DNA from 3 places in the Pantoea sp. sgz302252 genome. Region 2 is predicted to be linked to each of the others. Evidence: predicted binding sites of a transcription regulator. Region 2 holds the regulator's gene; each other region holds the start of a gene.
The links. Region 2 encodes PurR, which represses purine synthesis genes. Its sites were predicted from a motif close to CANGCAAACGTTTGCNTG; they were not measured.
Positions count from the first base shown of each region.

Region 1 (6,028 bases), on a different contig from region 2:
GAGTTTACCCGCCACGGCGCGCGCTACCCTTCGTACAACACGATTGTTGGCGGCGGCGAAAACGCCTGCATTCTTCACTACACCGAAAATGAATTCGAACTGCGTGACGGCGATTTAGTCCTGATTGACGCTGGCTGTGAATATCAAGGCTATGCGGGCGATATCACGCGTACCTTCCCGGTCAACGGCAAATTCACCCCAGCCCAGCGTGAGATTTACGACATCGTGCTCGACTCTCTCGAAACGGCGCTCTCGCTCTATCGCCCTGGCACAACAATTCAGGATGTGACCAGTGAAGTCGTGCGCATTATGGTCACGGGGCTGGTGAAACTGGGCATTTTACAGGGCGATATCGATCAGCTCATCACTGACAACGCGCACCGTAAATTCTTCATGCACGGCCTGAGCCATTGGCTGGGAATGGATGTGCATGATGTTGGCTATTACGGTGCAGATCGCTCCCGCGTGCTGGAGCCGGGTATGGTGTTAACCGTGGAACCCGGCCTGTACATTGCGCCAGATGCCGACGTGCCAGAGCGCTATCGTGGTATCGGCATTCGCATCGAAGATGACATTGTGATCACCGCCAGCGGAAACGAGAACCTCACGGCAAGCGTGGTGAAACAGGCTGATGATATTGAAGCGCTGATGGCGGCGCAAAAAGCATGAGTGTCATCATCGTCGGCGGAGGAATGACGGGTGCAACGCTTGCGTTAGCCCTTTCTCATCTCAGTAAAGGGCAGTTGCCTGTCCATCTGGTCGAAGCGGTTTCGCCAGAGTCTCAGCAGCATCCGGGGTTCGATGCCCGCGCGATTGCGCTTGCGGCTGGAACTTGCCAGCAACTTGAGCGAGTTGGTATCTGGCAGGCCATTCGCGATTGCGCAACGGCCATTCGCACCGTGCACGTCAGCGATCGTGGTCATGCGGGTTTTGTTACGCTTGAGGCAGAAGATTATCACTTGCCCGCTCTGGGTCAGGTGGTGGAATTGCATGATGTCGGCCAGCGTCTCTTCTCCATGTTGCGCAAAGCCCCTGGCGTCACCTTGCACTGCCCGGCGCGAGTCGAGCTGTTTAGTCGAAGCCAGAGTCAGGTCGACGTCACGCTGGATAATGGCACGGTCCTGACAGGCCAGTTGCTGGTGGCGGCTGACGGTTCCCGTTCTGCCCTTGGCGAACAGTGTGGCATCGCCTGGCAGCAGCAGCCTTATGAGCAGCTGGCCGTCATTGCCAATGTCACTACCGCGCTGCCGCATGGCGGGCGAGCGTTCGAGCGTTTCACTCAGCACGGCCCGTTGGCGATGTTGCCGATGTCAGAGGGGCGTTGCTCGCTGGTGTGGTGCCATCCTCTGGATAATCGCGATGAGGTGCTCAGTTGGTCTGACGAACGTTTTTGTCATGAGCTTCAACAGGCCTTTGGCTGGCGTCTGGGGCGCATTACGCACAGCGGCAGCCGCAGCGCTTATCCGCTTTCTTTGACCACCGCGACGCGTGCCGTTTCGCACCGCTTAGCGTTGGTGGGCAATGCGGCGCAAACGCTGCATCCGATTGCCGGGCAGGGCTTCAACTTAGGGTTGCGTGATGTGATGTCGCTGGCGGAAATGCTGGCGCAGGCAGACGATGCAGGCGACTATGGCTTGCTTTGTCAGTACCAGAAGCGCCGTGAAACCGACAAAAATGCGACCATCGGCGTGACGGATGGCTTAGTGCATCTGTTCGCAAATCGCTGGGCACCGCTGGTCGCCGGGCGTAACGTTGGCCTGATGGCCATGGAATTATTCAGTCCGGCGCGTGACGTGCTGGCTCAACGTACCCTCGGCAGAGTAGCGAGATAAGGGGTTTTTCAGTGCAAAGTGTTGATATCGCTATCGTGGGTGGTGGAATGGTGGGGCTGGCCGTTGCGTGCGGTTTGCAGGGTAGCGGATTGCGTGTGGCGGTTATCGAACAGAACGAACCGCAGCCTGTCGCGCAAGATGCCGCGCCGCAGCTTCGTGTTTCAGCCATCAACGCCGCCAGCGAAAAATTACTCTCCCGCCTTGATGTCTGGGCCGATATTACCGGTACGCGCGCCAGCCGCTATCACGGCATGGAAGTGTGGGATCAGGACAGCTTCGGGCGTATCAGCTTCGATGACGAAAGCCTCGGTTTCAGCCATTTGGGCCATATCGTGGAGAACAGCGTGATTAATCATGCGCTGTGGCAAAAAGCGCAGCGCTGTGCGGATGTGACCCTGCTGGCAAATGCTGAACTGGCGCAAGTGGCCTGGGGGGAAAACGAAGCGTTTCTCAGCCTGAAAGATGGCAGCATGCTGACCGCCCGACTGGTGATTGGCGCCGATGGTGCCAATTCGTGGTTGCGCAATAAAGCGGATATTCCTCTTACCTCCTGGGATTATCGCCATCACGCGCTGGTGGCGACTATCCGCACCGCCGAGCCGCATCAGGCGATTGCGCGACAGGCATTTCACGGCGAAGGCATCCTGGCCTTTCTGCCCTTGAGCGATCCGCATCTGTGTTCCATCGTCTGGTCTTTATCGCCGCAGGACGCTGAAAAGATGCAGCATGCCGATCAAGCTGCGTTTAATCAGGCGCTCAGCGTGGCGTTCGATAATCGTCTTGGCCTTTGCCAGGTCGAGAGCGAACGTCTGGTGTTCCCGTTAACGGGACGATACGCGCGCCAGTTTGCCGCGCACCGTTTAGCGCTGGTAGGAGATGCCGCGCACACCATCCATCCTCTGGCGGGGCAGGGTGTGAACCTGGGCTTTATGGATGCGGCAGAACTGATTGAAGAGATTCGCCGCCTGCATGCGCAAGGGAAAGACTATGGTCAGCATTTCTATCTGCGTCGCTATGAGCGTAGCCGCAAGCACAGTGCTGCGTTGATGCTTGCCGGTATGCAGGGCTTCCGCGAATTGTTCGCTGGCGTCAACCCAGCGAAAAAGCTGCTGCGCGATATCGGCTTAAAACTTGCCGATACGCTCCCCGGTGTCAAACCGCAGCTCATTCGTCAGGCTATGGGCCTGAATGATCTTCCTCGCTGGCTGCGTTAAGCCGATCACACTTCTCAACCCGGCGGGCGCGTCGGGTTTGCTCTCCTCGTTTGAAATAATCTAATTTCACGCCCTTTTTCGCATTAGTTTTTTTAATCCAATAAAAAAATCCCTACGGAAAATCCGCCCGATTTCCCACATGAAATACCATCATGCGCTGAATATTTTGCCCTGATGTTAATTTTATGTGGCATTAATCGCAGTAAGCCAGTCGATCGTTCTGTAGGGTTTTTCCTGCATTTTGGTCATAAGCTAATGTGATGGATTGCTCTGCCTTATGGTTTACCACGGTCTTCGGTGGTAACGTCAGGCAAAAGAGAACGTTTGCGTCGATGCCCAGCAGGGGTGTCGACGCTGGGCTTTGTGCAGCGTTTTTGCTCACAAAGCACCTGGCTGGCCCCGCTGACTCAACGAGGACAAGATGGCTCAACAGACGCCTTTGTATGAACAACACACGCTGTGCGGTGCCCGCATGGTGGACTTCCATGGCTGGATGATGCCGCTGCACTACGGCTCACAAATTGATGAGCACCACGCCGTACGCACCAGCGCTGGTATGTTCGATGTCTCCCACATGACCATCGTCGATTTGCACGGCAGCCGTACTCGCGAATTCCTGCGTTACCTGCTCGCCAACGACGTGGCCAAATTGACCAAACCCGGCAAAGCACTGTATACCGGCATGCTCAATGCCTCCGCCGGGGTCATCGATGACCTGATCGTTTATTTCCTCACTGAAGACTATTTCCGTCTCGTGGTTAACTCCGCCACCCGTGAAAAAGACCTTGCCTGGATTACTCAGCACGCTGAGCCGTACGGCATTGACATCACCGTGCGAGACGACCTGGCGCTGATTGCCGTTCAGGGCCCGGATGCTCAAGCGAAAGCGGGCAGCCTGCTCAATGACGAACAACGCAAAGCCGTTGAAGGCATGAAGCCGTTTTTTGGCGTGCAGGCAGGCGATTTGTTTATCGCCACAACCGGCTATACCGGCGAAGCAGGCTATGAAATCGCGCTGCCCAATGAAAAAGCCGCTGATTTCTGGCACGCGCTGGTCGAGACCGGCGTGAAGCCTTGCGGTCTTGGGGCACGCGACACGCTGCGTCTGGAAGCGGGCATGAACCTGTACGGTCAGGAGATGGACGAAGGCGTTTCACCTCTGGCGGCCAACATGGGCTGGACCCTTGCGTGGGAACCGGCAGACCGAGATTTTATCGGGCGTGAAGCGCTGGAATCCCAGCGTCAGCATGGCACCGAACAGTTGGTTGGCCTGGTAATGACGGAAAAAGGCGTACTGCGCGGTGAGCTGCCAGTCCGCTTTAGCGATGCGCAGGGCAATCAGCACGAAGGCATCATCACCAGCGGCACTTTCTCGCCAACGCTTGGCTACAGCATTGCGCTGGCTCGCGTTCCGGCAGGTATCGGCGACACCGCGGTGGTGCAAATCCGCAACCGTGAAATGCCGGTCAAAGTGACCAAACCTGTTTTTGTACGCGCCGGCAAAGCCGTCGTGTAATCGATTATTTTTTCTGGAGAAATTTTAATGAGCAATGTACCGGCAGAACTGAAATACAGCAAAGAACACGAATGGCTGCGTAAAGAAGCAGACGGCTCTTACACCGTTGGGATCACCGAGCACGCGCAAGAGCTGCTGGGCGACATGGTGTTTGTTGACCTGCCCGATGTGGGCAAGACCGTAGAAGCAGGCGATGACTGCGCGGTGGCTGAATCCGTGAAAGCGGCCTCCGATATCTACGCGCCAATCAGCGGTGAAATCGTGGCCGTCAATGACGAGCTGAGCGACTCCCCAGAACTGGTCAACAGCGAGCCGTACGCGGCGGGTTGGATCTTCAAAATCAAAGCCAGCAATGAAGCTGAAGTGGCCGCGCTGCTGGATGCCACTGCATACGAAGCGCTGTTAGAAGACGAGTAATGTTGTGCCGGATGGCACTTCGTTTATCCGGCCTACGCCGCAAACGTAGGCCCGGTAAGCGTTAGCGCCACCGGGCAAGACCCTTTAAGACAATTGATTCACTGCACGTTTCAGGAACCCTCGCTCATGACACAGACGCTAAGTCAGCTTGAAAATCGCGGCGCTTTTATCGAACGCCATATTGGCCCGGATGCGGCACAGCAGCAGGAGATGCTGAACGCCGTGGGCGCCGAGTCGCTGGATGCACTGACTGGCCAGATTGTGCCACAGGACATTCAACTGGCAACGCCACCGCAGGTCGGCGAAGCGACGACTGAGTTCGCCGCGCTGGCTGAACTGAAAGCCATTGCCAGCCGCAACAAGCGCTTTAAGTCTTACATTGGCATGGGCTACACCGCCGTGCAGTTGCCGCCGGTTATCCTGCGCAACATGCTGGAAAACCCAGGCTGGTACACCGCTTACACGCCTTATCAGCCGGAAGTGTCACAGGGCCGTCTGGAAGCGCTGCTGAACTACCAAACCGTCACGCTGGATTTAACCGGGCTGGATATCGCATCGGCTTCCCTGCTCGATGAAGCCACCGCTGCGGCAGAAGCGATGGCGATGGCGAAGCGCGTCAGCAAACTGAAAAACGCTAACCGTTTCTTCGTGGCTGCGGATATTCACCCGCAAACGCTGGATGTGGTACGCACTCGTGCAGAAACCTTTGGCTTCGAAGTGATTGTCGACGACGCTGACAAAGCGCTCGATCATCAGGACGTATTCGGCGTGCTGCTGCAACAGGTTGGCACCACCGGTGAAGTTCACGATTACAGCAAACTGATTGCTGAGCTGAAAGAACGCAAAATCGTGGTGAGCGTTGCCGCTGACTTTATGGCGCTGGTGATGCTGACAGCACCGGGCAAGCAGGGCGCAGACATCGTCTTCGGTTCTGCACAACGCTTTGGTGTGCCAATGGGCTACGGCGGCCCACACGCAGCGTTCTTCGCGGCGAAAGATGAATTTAAACGCTCCATGCCCGGCCGTATTATCGGCGTGTCTAAAGATGC
Region 1 is NZ_JBLFJW010000005.1:29,949-35,976, forward strand. It holds gene pepP (Xaa-Pro aminopeptidase) at 1-669, shown strand, start outside; gene ubiH (2-octaprenyl-6-methoxyphenyl hydroxylase) at 666-1,832, shown strand; gene ubiI (FAD-dependent 2-octaprenylphenol hydroxylase) at 1,844-3,046, shown strand; gene gcvT (glycine cleavage system aminomethyltransferase GcvT) at 3,468-4,562, shown strand; gene gcvH (glycine cleavage system protein GcvH) at 4,590-4,979, shown strand; gene gcvP (aminomethyl-transferring glycine dehydrogenase) at 5,106-6,028, shown strand, end outside.
Region 1: gcvT (glycine cleavage system aminomethyltransferase GcvT) is a predicted target of PurR. The motif match lies at 3,360-3,377, and genes of this name have one in related genera.

Region 2 (6,028 bases):
TCCGTCCTTTTCGAACCGATGGTGTGCAGCAGAAACAGGCCATCTGGCTTCAGATTTCTGTCAACCACCTCGAAATACGTCGCGTAGTTTTTTGGCCCAACGTGTTCGAACATGCCGACGGAAACAATACGGTCGAATTGGTCCTGCAAATCCCGATAGTCCTGCAACAGAATTTGCACGTCCAGCCCTTCACAGCGTGCCTGAGCCAGCTTTTGCTGCTCGGAGGAGATGGTGACTCCCACCACGCTGACGCCGTAGTTTTGCGCCATGTAATACGCTAGCCCGCCCCAGCCACAGCCGATATCCAGCACTCGCATGCACGGCTGCAATTGCAGTTTCTGGCAAATCAACTCCAGTTTCGCCTGCTGAGCCTGCTCAAGATTTTCTGCTTCTTTCCAGTAACCGCAAGAATATTGCATAAAAGGATCGAGCATGCGGCTGAACAGGTCATTACCGAGGTCGTAATGCTCTTTGCCGACTATCCATGCACGTTTTTTATTTTGCAGGTTAAAGAGACGAGCGCCGGCAATTCTCAGCGTGTCTTTAAGAGGGTGGGGGAGCTGGCTTTCCAGTCCTGCGCGAAGGACATTCTGAAAAAAAACATCAAGGCGTTCGCACTCCCACCAGCCATCCATATAGCTTTCACCTAATCCCAGCGAGCCTTCCTGCAACACGCGTTTAAAAAAATGGGGATTATTGATTCGGATGTCTGAAGGGGCGGAGCCATTAATACCAATCCCTGCACGGCCAAGTAACTCGCTGCAAATGCGGGTCCAGTCGTCATCAGGAACGCTAACTTCTTCTATACACGATGTACTCATAGCTTCTCCATCACGCGGCTTGTGATCAGAACCTTAAAACAGCGTAGACGCTTTTTGGGTTATGTGAGAACTCTCACGGAAGTTCCGTGAGCCTGCTATCCGACGTAGAACAGAGGAAGGGAGATAACCCTTGCCGAAAGGTCTTCCATGATGAAACGGAAGCATTCCTGTCCTCCGTTAATCGCTAATATTTATCGTAATTATGTGATGCCGAAAACAGTATAGGCCGCAGAAATGAGTGATTCAATAAAAAATTCTTAGCGGCCTAATTACATTGTTGTTACATAGTTGTCTCAGACATTAGGCGTGAGACTGTTCTGCGGAGCCCGTTTCATCACGTTGTGCAACATACTGCATCCTGTAACCCCAACCGGCTAACACTACGGTGGCGAGCATCACACTGGTGGTGGTCAGCAGAGGCGTCGCAATCAGCGTAGAGACCACCAGGCTTGCGAGGAAGCACAGGCCAAGCTGTAACGTGTTTTGCAGCGCCGCCGCACGGCCCGTCGCCTGTGGGAAAGGACGAAGCGCCTGAGCGACAACAATCGGATAGATTGCCCCGTTTGCCATCGCCATCATGCAGAAAGGAATGAGCAGAGCAGTCAACGAGGTGTCAGCGGCAAGGCCAACGGCGAAGGTAGCAGCCACACTTATCGCAAAAGCGATGAGCAGCCACGGCAGCATTTGCTGACCCTGCCATTTCTGCAACGCGGCGCGACAACCGTAACCGCCAATCAGGAAAGCGATGGTCTGCGGCACATAGCTCAGACCAATCACTGTCGGGCCGTAGCCCATCGCATTCAGAATGAACGGGGAACCGGTCAGCCAGGCAAAAAAGCTCGCTGAGCAGGCCGCGTAGATAAGCACGTTGCCACGATAATCACGAGAACGCAGCAAGGTCATGAACGTCAACGCTTGTTCTTCTTTGTGCGCTTTCTTTACTGGTTTTTTCAGGCGCAGTGCAGGCAGCATCAACATCAACGTGATACCAAACAGCGTGGCGAAAATGGCCTGCCATTCAAAATGGTGCAGGATCCAGCTGCCCAGCAGTGGCGCCAGGGCAGGGGAAAGCCCAACCAGCGGCATAATGGTGGCGAAGATGCGGTTAGTACGCTGCGCAGGATAGTAGTCCGTCACCATCGCTTGCCAGGTCACCGCTGCGGCGCACACCCCCACCGCCTGGATGAAGCGCAGCACAAGCAGCCACGTGGCATCACGAACCCAAAGCATGCCAATACAGCCCACGGCGAAAATCGCGAGGCCAATCAGCAGAATGGGTTTGCGCCCGTAACGATCGGACAGCGGCCCCCACAATAATTGTGCGAAAGCGAACCCGGCGAGGAACAGGCTCAGGCTTGCGCTGACGGCTGCAGCCGGTGTTTGTAAATCATTCTGAATCGCGGCGAAGGCGGGCAGGTACATGTCGGTTGCCAGAAAACCCAGCACGCTTAAGCCTGCCAGCCAGCACAAAAAACCAATTCCTGGTTGCATAGTCATTCTCTTTCTCGTTGCAGGTGGTGATGGCAGCAGAGTGTAGGGAGTGCAACTTCGCTTGTGAAACGCTAATATTTGTCGGGTGGATTCAAAAATTTTGCAGGCAGATTATGTGGTCCGAATACTCTCTTGAAGTGGTGGATGCCGTAGCACGCAATGGTAGCTTCAGCGCGGCAGCGCAGGAACTGCATCGCGTGCCTTCTTCGGTCAGTTATACCGTGCGTCAGCTGGAAGAATGGCTGGCGGTGCCGCTGTTTGAACGCCGTCATCGCGACGTGGAATTAACGCCAGCCGGGGTCTGGTTTCTGAAAGAAGGGCGCTCTGTTATCAAAAAAATGCAGATCACTCGCCAGCAGTGCCAGCAAATTGCTAACGGCTGGCGCGGTAATCTGGCGATTGCTGTCGATAATATTGTCAGGCCAGAGCGAACCCGACAGCTGATTGTCGATTTTTATCGCCACTTTCAGGATGTGGAGCTTTGTGTCTTTCAGGAAGTGTTCAACGGCGTGTGGGATGCGCTCTCCGATGGCCGCGTGGAGCTGGCAATTGGCGCAACGCAGGCGATCCCTGTCGGCGGACGTTATGCGTTCCGCGACATGGGAATGCTCAACTGGAATTGTGTTGTGTCCAGCCGTCACCCTTTGGCGCAGATGAAGGGGCCGCTAAGCGACGATGTGTTGCGCAACTGGCCTTCGTTGGTGCGCGAAGACACCTCTCGTTCATTGCCAAAACGCATTACCTGGCTGCTGGATAACCAAAAGCGCATTGTGGTGCCAGACTGGGAATCTTCAGCAACGTGTCTTTCTGCAGGCTTATGCGTTGGGATGGTGCCAGGGCATTTTGCTCGCCCATGGATCGACAGTGGGGAGTGGGTGGCTCTAGAACTGGAGAACCCGTTTCCGGATGCGGCTTGCTGCCTGACCTGGCAACAGAATGATATGTCACCGGCGTTAACCTGGCTGCTGGACTATCTGGGGGACAGTGAAACGTTAAATAAGGAATGGTTGCAGGAGCCGGCATAACCGGCTCCTGAGTCCGATCACAAATCGCTAACGAGTAAAGCGTTGTTATCCAAAAAAACAAGGAAAATCAATTTATTGATTTTCGGCTGCTCACCACGAAGAAGGAGAAACCACGCTTTTTCCTTCTTTGTCAGCAACTTGAGGAGCCGGCATAACCGGCTCCTGACTCTTAACGGCGGTAATCGCGGAATGGACCGTCGGCGACAGAGCGGCGCTCGATCAAACGAGGATGCACCTCAATTGACTGCGACTCTTCGCGCTTGTTAACGATGCGGTCCAGCAGCATGTCAAACGCCGCTTCACCCAGTGAATCTTTAGGCTGGTGAATGGTGGTCAGCGCAGGGGTAAAGAAGCGCGCGTTGCGCACGTTATCGTAGCCAATCACGGAAATGTCCTGCGGAACGCGCAAGCCCATTTCATCGGCGGCGCACAGTGCGCCCATCGCCATGATATCGCCGCCGCAGAAGACGGCAGTAGGGCGTGGCTGTTGCGCAAGGATTTGCTGCATGGCGCGGTAGCCGGATTCAGGCTCGAAATCACCCTGCACAATCCAGTTTTCCGGGATCTTAACCTGCGCTTCTTCCATGGCTTTCATAAAGCCTGCCAGACGACCCGCGCCGGTATTGCGCTCCATAGGGCCTGGGATCACGCCAATATCACGGTGGCCGCGTTCAATCAGATAACGACCAGCCAGATAGCCGCCCTGGAAAGCGTTATCGTTAACGGAGTCAGTGAAGTCCGCTTTTGATTCGCCCCAGTCCATCACCACCATCGGAATATGGCGATATTCTTCAAGCATATCGAGCACGGATTGCGGGTATTCAGAGCACATCACCAGCAGGCCATCGACGCGTTTTTGCGCCATCATCGACAGATAGGCACGCTGTTTTTCCAGGTTGTTCCAGGCATTCCCCAGAATCAGGGTATAGCCCTTTTCGAAGCAGTTTTTCTCAACGGCTTCGATAATTTCCGCAAAATAGGCGGCTTCGCTGCTGGTTGCCAGCAGACCAATGGTTTTGGTGTGGTTCACTTTCAGGCTGCGAGCCACGGCGCTTGGGGAGTAATGCAGCTCTTTAATGGCCGCCCATACCGCGTTGCGGGTCTCTTCCGCAACGAAACGCGTCTTGTTAATTACATGTGATACAGTTGTAGTGGAAACGTTTGCGCGCTTCGCTACATCTTTAATTGTTGCCATTCGCTCTCACTCCAGACCCTTTCCTTACGCCTGATTATCGACACGAAAACGTTTGCCTTTACACACCCTGAGTGCAATTCATTTCAATTGCGGTACGCCGGGAAACAACACAGGACGACGGGAGGGGGTCAATGGCTGCTACGCTTTTAAATTAGCGTGGAATTTTGTCTGATTCTGAGGCAAAGGGAAAGAGAAAAATCGTTATGGGCCGAAAACCTGGAAGATTTTTACGCTTAACTGTGCAAAAATGAGCAAGCTCACTTTTGTTGTGGGGATTAAAAGGAGAAAAATTGATGAGTACCGACCTGAAGCTCTCGTTGATGACGACCGTTTTTGCCCTGGGTGTGATCATCATTGGCGCACTGACCGCAGTCCTGCACTGATTTACGCGGAGGAGGCCCGCGCCTCCTCCGTGACGCCCTTCCTTAGATTGTTATCAATTTCGCAAAAATCTTTTGCCATTTCGTTCACTTTTGTTTTTTTGTGATTGATGTCATGCTTTTGACTTCTGCTGTCGCGCCATCACTTCAGGATGGCTTACCGGAGTCACAACATGAAAATCAACTTTCCCCTGCTGGCACTGGCAATCGGGGCTTTTGGTATTGGCACCACGGAATTCTCTCCGATGGGGCTGCTGCCCGTTATCGCTAAAGGGGTCGATGTCTCCATTCCTGTCGCGGGGATGCTGATCAGCGCGTATGCCATCGGCGTGATGATTGGTGCGCCGCTGATGACGTTGCTGCTGTCACATCGTGCTCGCCGTAATGCACTTATCTTCCTGATGGCGATTTTTACCCTCGGCAATGTGCTCTCGGCCATCGCACCGGATTACACCATGCTGTTGCTTTCTCGCATCATTACCAGCCTTAATCATGGCGCTTTCTTTGGCCTTGGGTCGGTGGTGGCCGCAAGCGTAGTGCCGAAACATAAACAGGCCAGCGCCGTCGCGACCATGTTTATGGGCCTGACGATTGCCAATATCGGCGGCGTTCCTGCTGCCACCTGGCTGGGTGAAACCATCGGCTGGCGTATGTCATTCCTTGCAACGGCGGGGCTGGGTGTGGTGGCGATGGCGAGCCTGTGGTTCTCCTTACCGAAAGGCAGCAGCGGTGAGCGTCCGAACGTGAAGCAGGAACTCTCTGTGCTGGTACGCCCTCAGGTGCTGACCGCTTTACTTACCACGGTGCTTGGGGCAGGGGCGATGTTTACGCTCTACACCTATATTGCGCCGGTACTGCACACCATTACTTCTGCCTCTCCTTTGTTTGTGACGGCGATGCTGGTGTTGATTGGCGTAGGCTTCTCTATCGGTAACTACCTTGGCGGTAAATTTGCTGACCGCTCTGTCACCGCAACGCTGAAAGGTTTCTTGCTGCTGTTGATTGCGGTCATGGTCGCTATCCCGTGGCTGGCGCAAAGTGAAGTGGGCGCGGCTGTCAGCATGGTGGTTTGGGGCGCGGCGACCTTTGCTGTAGTGCCACCGTTGCAGATGCGTG
Region 2 is NZ_JBLFJW010000004.1:71,699-77,726, reverse strand. It holds gene cfa (cyclopropane fatty acyl phospholipid synthase) at 1-821, opposite strand, end outside; gene punC (purine nucleoside transporter PunC) at 1,122-2,312, opposite strand; gene punR (DNA-binding transcriptional activator PunR) at 2,426-3,337, shown strand; gene purR (HTH-type transcriptional repressor PurR) at 3,507-4,532, opposite strand; gene ACLW56_RS04485 (YnhF family membrane protein) at 4,826-4,915, shown strand; gene ACLW56_RS04480 (MFS transporter) at 5,086-6,028, shown strand, end outside.

Region 3 (6,028 bases), on a different contig from region 2:
TGACGTATTCCAGACATAATGGCTGTTCCTTTCTTGTAGGGCGTTTTAATTATTGGTTTGGACTTCCAGTGAGAAAGTTATAACAAGTGGCAGGAGGAAGCGGAACAGGTTGCGAAAAATAGGTACAAACAGCCACAAAATGTGCACTGGTTTTATGGGGGTAAAGGCGTGGAATGTAAATCTGGAGCGCGGTGTGAGATTTCCCCCTCACCCTGGCCCTCTCCCTCAGGGAGAGGGAACCGATCGGTGCTGGCTTTTATTCCCTCCTCGCCCTGAGGGAGAGGGGATCAGAACGGAGCTGGTTCCGCAGCTGGCACACCCTGAGTTGGCGCTGGCACCACAGGCTGAGCAGTACTCACTTCGCCGTTGGTCATCGTCTGCGTCACTTCCTGCTTATTCATATTGATGGCGTGCAGTTGCCCGCTGACCGTTGGTTTAAGCGGGGCGCTGGCCTGCACGTTGCCGTGGGCTTTTAGCTGCAGGTTGCCATCGCCGGTAATCGGCAGCACTGGCCAGCCCCATTGTTGCAGGATATCCAGCGGCACACCGCGACCGTTCAGGCTAATGGCGACTTCGCGCTGAGGCTGCTGCGAGACGGCGGCTGTGGCTTCCAGAATGCCTTTCTCGGTGAAGGCGCTTAGCTCGTTGATGTTCACCACGGAATCATTCGCCACCAGTTTTATCGAAGGACGGCGCACATCCACACGATTAAACGTTGCCGCGGCGGCATTCAACGCTGCATTGCCGCGCCAGACACCCCAGTTGCCGTTTTTCGCCAGTTGCAGATTATCGCCGTAGCCGTCAAGGGAAGTGAGCTGCCACGGGAAGTCCGGGTCGATGTCGATAACCAGGTTTCGGCTGGCGGTGAATTTGCTCAGGGTTACGCTTTGCAGCCATTGCGGAAGTTGATCCGCCCACAGCTGTTTCCAGTTTTTCGGCAACGTGTATTCCAGCCCGGCCACGGCGGCGTCATCCAGCACCAGCGCTTTGCCATTGCGTAACCAGTTACCGGATGTGCGCACCATGCCGCCTTCCCAGCGGGAGGTGAACTGGCGTACTGCGATGCCTTGTGGAGAGAACTCAGTGTTCAAAATAGGATCGATAAAATGCAGCGAACCGTAGATGAACTCATCGGCATTCATCGACAGGCGGCCGCCGTCGCTGCTCCAGTCGCCTTTGCTGAGCGTCAGGTCGCGCAAGCTCAAATCAAGATCGGCAATCGCCCAGTCTGGGCCTTGTAAGCGAGCATCGGTCACTTCCAGGCTGCCGATAGCTAACGACGGCAAGGTGGTGAGCGGAGCGAAGAAATCCTGTAGTGATTTGTCGCTTTGGTAACGGATGTCCGTCAGGCGCAGGCTGTCGACCAGCCAGCTGCCGTCGGCGTTACGTTTGGCATTCCCGGTGAGCGAGCCACGCGCGATGTCTGCGCCAATGGTGCCCAGCGTCACCACGCCGTTATCGATGCTGCCTTGCACCAGCACGTTATTGGCTTCGATACCGTTGAGCGTCATTGAACCTGCGCTCATCTGAATCTGAGCCTGTTTGCCCAGCACATTTCCGGCTTCGGGCACCCACGGCGAGACGCCACCCGTCACACGTTGTGCGCTGAGATCCCAGCCGGTTTCCGGGCTGTTAAAGGCCATATTGCTGAGTTGCAAGGTGTCGGCTTCAAAGGGGAACGGCGCGGTAGAGGACATCAGGTTCAGCGTTCCGTCCTGCAAGGTGATGGTGTCAGCATGCTGCGGATCGGTGAGCTGGCGGCTGCTCAGGCCAATATCGACCGTTTTGGCAACCAGCGTGGCGGGTTTGCCATCGCGGCCAAAGGTGACATTTTTCAACAGAATATGTGAAGGCGAAGAGAAGCGATGATCCATCGCATCAAAGACAATGTGGTAACCGGTGTGGGTTGAAATCCAGCCGCTAACCTGGCGCGCACCCCAGCGGGTTTGCAGTAAAAAGTAGAACGCCAGCGCAACCAGCAGCACGGCGATCAACAGCCAGAACAACAGCTTCCCGATAAATTTCATCGTCTTCCATCCAGTGAGGGGCACATAAAGGAGTTATGCACGATTTGTGCGCAATCCTCAAGGAGGGATTCGTTTAATAAAATGTCACGGCGACGCTTGTAATCGCCGCCGTGATGGCGATCAGTTCTTTTCCGGCGGGAAAACCAGATTCAAAACAATCGCGGTAATACCGCCTGCGGCGATACCGGAGGAGAGCAGGTTTTTCAGCCAGTCAGGCGCGAACTGCAGGATCAGCGGCTGCTGAGAAACGCCCATGCCGACAGCCAGTGAGAGCGCAATAATCATAATTGCGCGGCGATTCAGCGGTTCACGCGAAACGATACGTACGCCGGAAGCCGCGATGGTACCGAACATCACCAGCGTCGCGCCACCCAGAACCGGCTCAGGAATGTGCTGCACAAAACCACTCACCGCCGGGAACAGGCCGAGGACAATCAGCATCAGCGCAACCACAAAGCCCACGTAGCGGCTGGCAACACCGGTCAGTTGGATAACGCCGTTGTTCTGACCAAAGCAGGAGTTCGGGAAGGTGTTGAACACCGCAGAGACAAACGAGTTTAGGCCATTCGCCAGCACGCCGCCTTTAAGGCGCTTCATATACAGCGGGCCGGAGACTGGCTGTTCGGAGACGTCAGAGGTGGCAGTGATGTCGCCGATGGTTTCCAGAGAGGTGATCATAAACACCAGCATCAGCGGCAGCAGCAGGTTCCAGTCAATGCCCAGGCCATAATAAAACGGGGTCGGCACGGTAATCAGCGCCTGATTGGTCGGGGTGGTATTTTGCGGCAGCATGTCCATCATCCACGCCGCGAGGTAGCCCGCCGCCATCGCAATCACCAGAGAGGCTATACGCAGGTAAGGGTTACGCTGGCGGTTAAGCAGGATAATCAGCGCCAGCACCACGCCCGCCAACAGCAGGTTTTTGGGTGCGCCGAAGGTGTGATCGGCCATGGCTGCATAACCCCCGCCAATGGACGTCAGGCCAACCTGAATCAGCGACAGGCCGATGATCATCACCACCACGCCAGAAACGAGCGGGGTGATAATGCGACGTGCCAGATGCAATACTCGGGAAAGCGCCATTTCCGTCACACTCGCCAGCATCAGTGTGCCAAACAGCGCCGCCATCATTGTCGGCACATCTGCGCCGCCGGTTTTCAACGCGGTGCCGCCCATGATCAGCGGTGCAACAAAGTTAAAGCTCGTCCCCTGAATAGAGAGCAAGCCAGAGCCGACAGGCCCCCAGGCTTTAATCTGAATAATCGAAGCCACCCCCGAAGCGAACAGCGACATACTGATGATGTGCTGCGTATCCTGCGCCGGTAAGCCGAGCGCCTGGCAAATCAGCAGGGACGGCGTGATGACCGCGACAAACATCGCCAGCAGGTGCTGAAAGGCGGCGAATAAGGTTTGCGGCAGAGGCGGGCGGTCTTCAAGACGATAGATAAGCTCGCTGTTTTGTGACTGCGCAATCGATTGCGAATTTTCAGCTTCGAGAGTATTCACTGACATGTTCAGAGGCGATCCGTGGTGGAAAAAGGGGGATTTTAACGGACTGCCAGGCAAAAGCAAACGGTTGCGGCTAATATATTAAGGATGAATAAGCGAGCAGTTTTTTATGCTGTTTATGCTTGTTTTGTCGCAAAATTCACCAAGTGCGATAACTTTTTCTGTTAATTTTAGCTGCCTTTTGCGTAGAATTCGGCTCCTGATTCTAAACAAAGAGAACTTTTCGCTACAGGAAGAGACGTCGCGTGTCATTGGATCATGCGCAAACAAGGAGCTTTTATGTTTCATCTCGATACCCTATCGACGCTTGTTGCCGCAACGCTGGTGTTGCTGTTAGGACGCAAACTGGTCCACACCGTTCCCTTTTTCAAAAAATACACTATCCCCGAACCGGTTGCCGGTGGCCTGTTGGTTGCTGTCGCTTTGCTGGTGCTCAAAAAAAGCATGGGCTGGGAAATCGACTTTGATATGAGCCTGAAAGACCCGCTGATGCTGGCTTTCTTCGCGACTATTGGCCTGAACGCCAACCTCGCGAGCTTGCGTTCTGGCGGGAAAGTGCTGGGTTCATTCCTGATTGTGGTGGTCGGACTGCTGTTAATGCAGAACGCTATTGGTATCGGGATGGCGAAAATGCTGGGCCTCGACCCGCTGATGGGCCTGCTGGCCGGGTCTATTACGCTGTCTGGCGGTCACGGAACCGGTGCGGCCTGGAGCAAGTTGTTTGTTGAACGCTACGGCTTCGCCAATGCGACAGAAGTTGCCATGGCTTGCGCCACCTTCGGCCTGGTGCTGGGGGGCCTGATTGGCGGCCCGGTTGCCCGTTATCTGGTTAAACACTCTTCGACTCCTGACGGTACGCCAGAAGATCAGGCCGTGCCGACCGCGTTTGAAAAACCGGACGTGGGGCGCATGATCACCTCGCTGGTGATGATTGAAACCATCGCGATGATCGCTATCTGTATCACGCTGGGCAAAATCGTTGCGCAATTGCTGGTGGGCACGGTGCTTGAACTGCCAACGTTCGTTTGCGTGCTGTTTATAGGTGTGATTCTGAGTAATGGTCTGGCGCTGCTGGGCTTCTATCGCGTGTTCGAGCGTGCAGTCTCGATTTTGGGCAACGTTTCGTTATCCCTGTTCCTTGCGATGGCATTGATGAGCCTGAAGCTGTGGGAACTGGCCTCGCTGGCGCTGCCGATGGTGGCGATTCTGGCGGTGCAGACTGTGGCGATGGCGCTGTATGCGATTTTCGTGACTTACCGCATCATGGGTAAAAACTACGACGCAGCGGTGCTGGCGGCCGGGCATTGCGGGTTTGGCCTGGGCGCAACGCCAACGGCGATTGCCAATATGCAGGCCATCACCGAACGTTTTGGTCCTTCACACATGGCGTTCCTGGTGGTGCCGATGGTCGGTGCGTTCTTTATCGATATCGTCAACGCGCTGGTGATTAAGCTGTATCTGCTGCTGCCAATGTTTGGCTAAAAAATGCCCGGTGGCGGCTACGCCTTACCGGGCCTACAGTTTTGATGGGGGTGTAGGCCCGGTAAGCGAAGCGCCACCGGGCATTTTCGTTTCACACGCTTACTCGTGATCTTCCCACGCCAGCGCGCGTTTCACCGCTTTCTTCCAGCCGCTGTAACGGTAGTTACGTTCGGTGGTTTCAATCCCTGGACGGAACTCACGCTCAATCACTGCTTTTTCCTGTAGCTCATCCAGATTCTGCCAGAAGCCAACCGCCAGACCGGCCAGATACGCCGCGCCAAGCGCTGTCACTTCACGCACTTCCGGACGCTCTACACGGGTGCCCAGAATGTCGGACTGGAACTGCATCAGGAAGTTGTTGGCAACTGCGCCACCGTCCACACGCAGGGCGTGTAAACGAATGCCGGAGTCTGCCTGCATCGCTTCCAGCACATCGCGTGTTTGATAGGCGATGGATTCCAGGGTGGCACGGATAATGTGGTTCGAGTTCACGCCACGGGTCAGGCCGAAAATAGCACCGCGAGCATACGGGTCCCAGTATGGCGCGCCCAGGCCAGTGAACGCTGGCACCACATACACGCCGTTGGTGTCGTTCACTTTGGTGGCGAAATATTCGGAATCGAAAGCGTCGTTGATCAGCTTCATTTCATCACGCAGCCACTGAATGGACGCGCCCGCCATGAACACCGCGCCTTCCAGAGCGTAGTTCACTTCGCCTTTCGGGCCGCAGGCGATAGTCGTCAACAGGCCATGCTCAGATTTCACCGCGGTTTCCCCGGTGTTCATCAACATAAAGCAGCCTGTGCCGTAAGTGTTCTTCGCCATCCCTTCCTTCACGCACAGCTGGCCGAACAGCGCTGCCTGCTGGTCACCCGCGATGCCGGCGATCGGAATACGCGTACCGCCTTTACCACCGATGTTGGTCTGGCCGTACACTTCGGAAGACTTGCGCACTTCCGGCAGCATCGCGCGTGGGATGTCCAGCGCGTCGAGCATTTTGCCATCCCAGT
Region 3 is NZ_JBLFJW010000020.1:29,242-35,269, forward strand. It holds gene ACLW56_RS15640 (PTS transporter subunit EIIC) at 1-17, opposite strand, end outside; gene ACLW56_RS15645 (AsmA family protein) at 288-2,027, opposite strand; gene ACLW56_RS15650 (NCS2 family protein) at 2,148-3,539, opposite strand; gene gltS (sodium/glutamate symporter) at 3,816-5,018, shown strand; gene glpK (glycerol kinase GlpK) at 5,118-6,028, opposite strand, start outside.
Region 3: ACLW56_RS15650 (NCS2 family protein) is a predicted target of PurR. The motif match lies at 3,593-3,610, and genes of this name have one in related genera.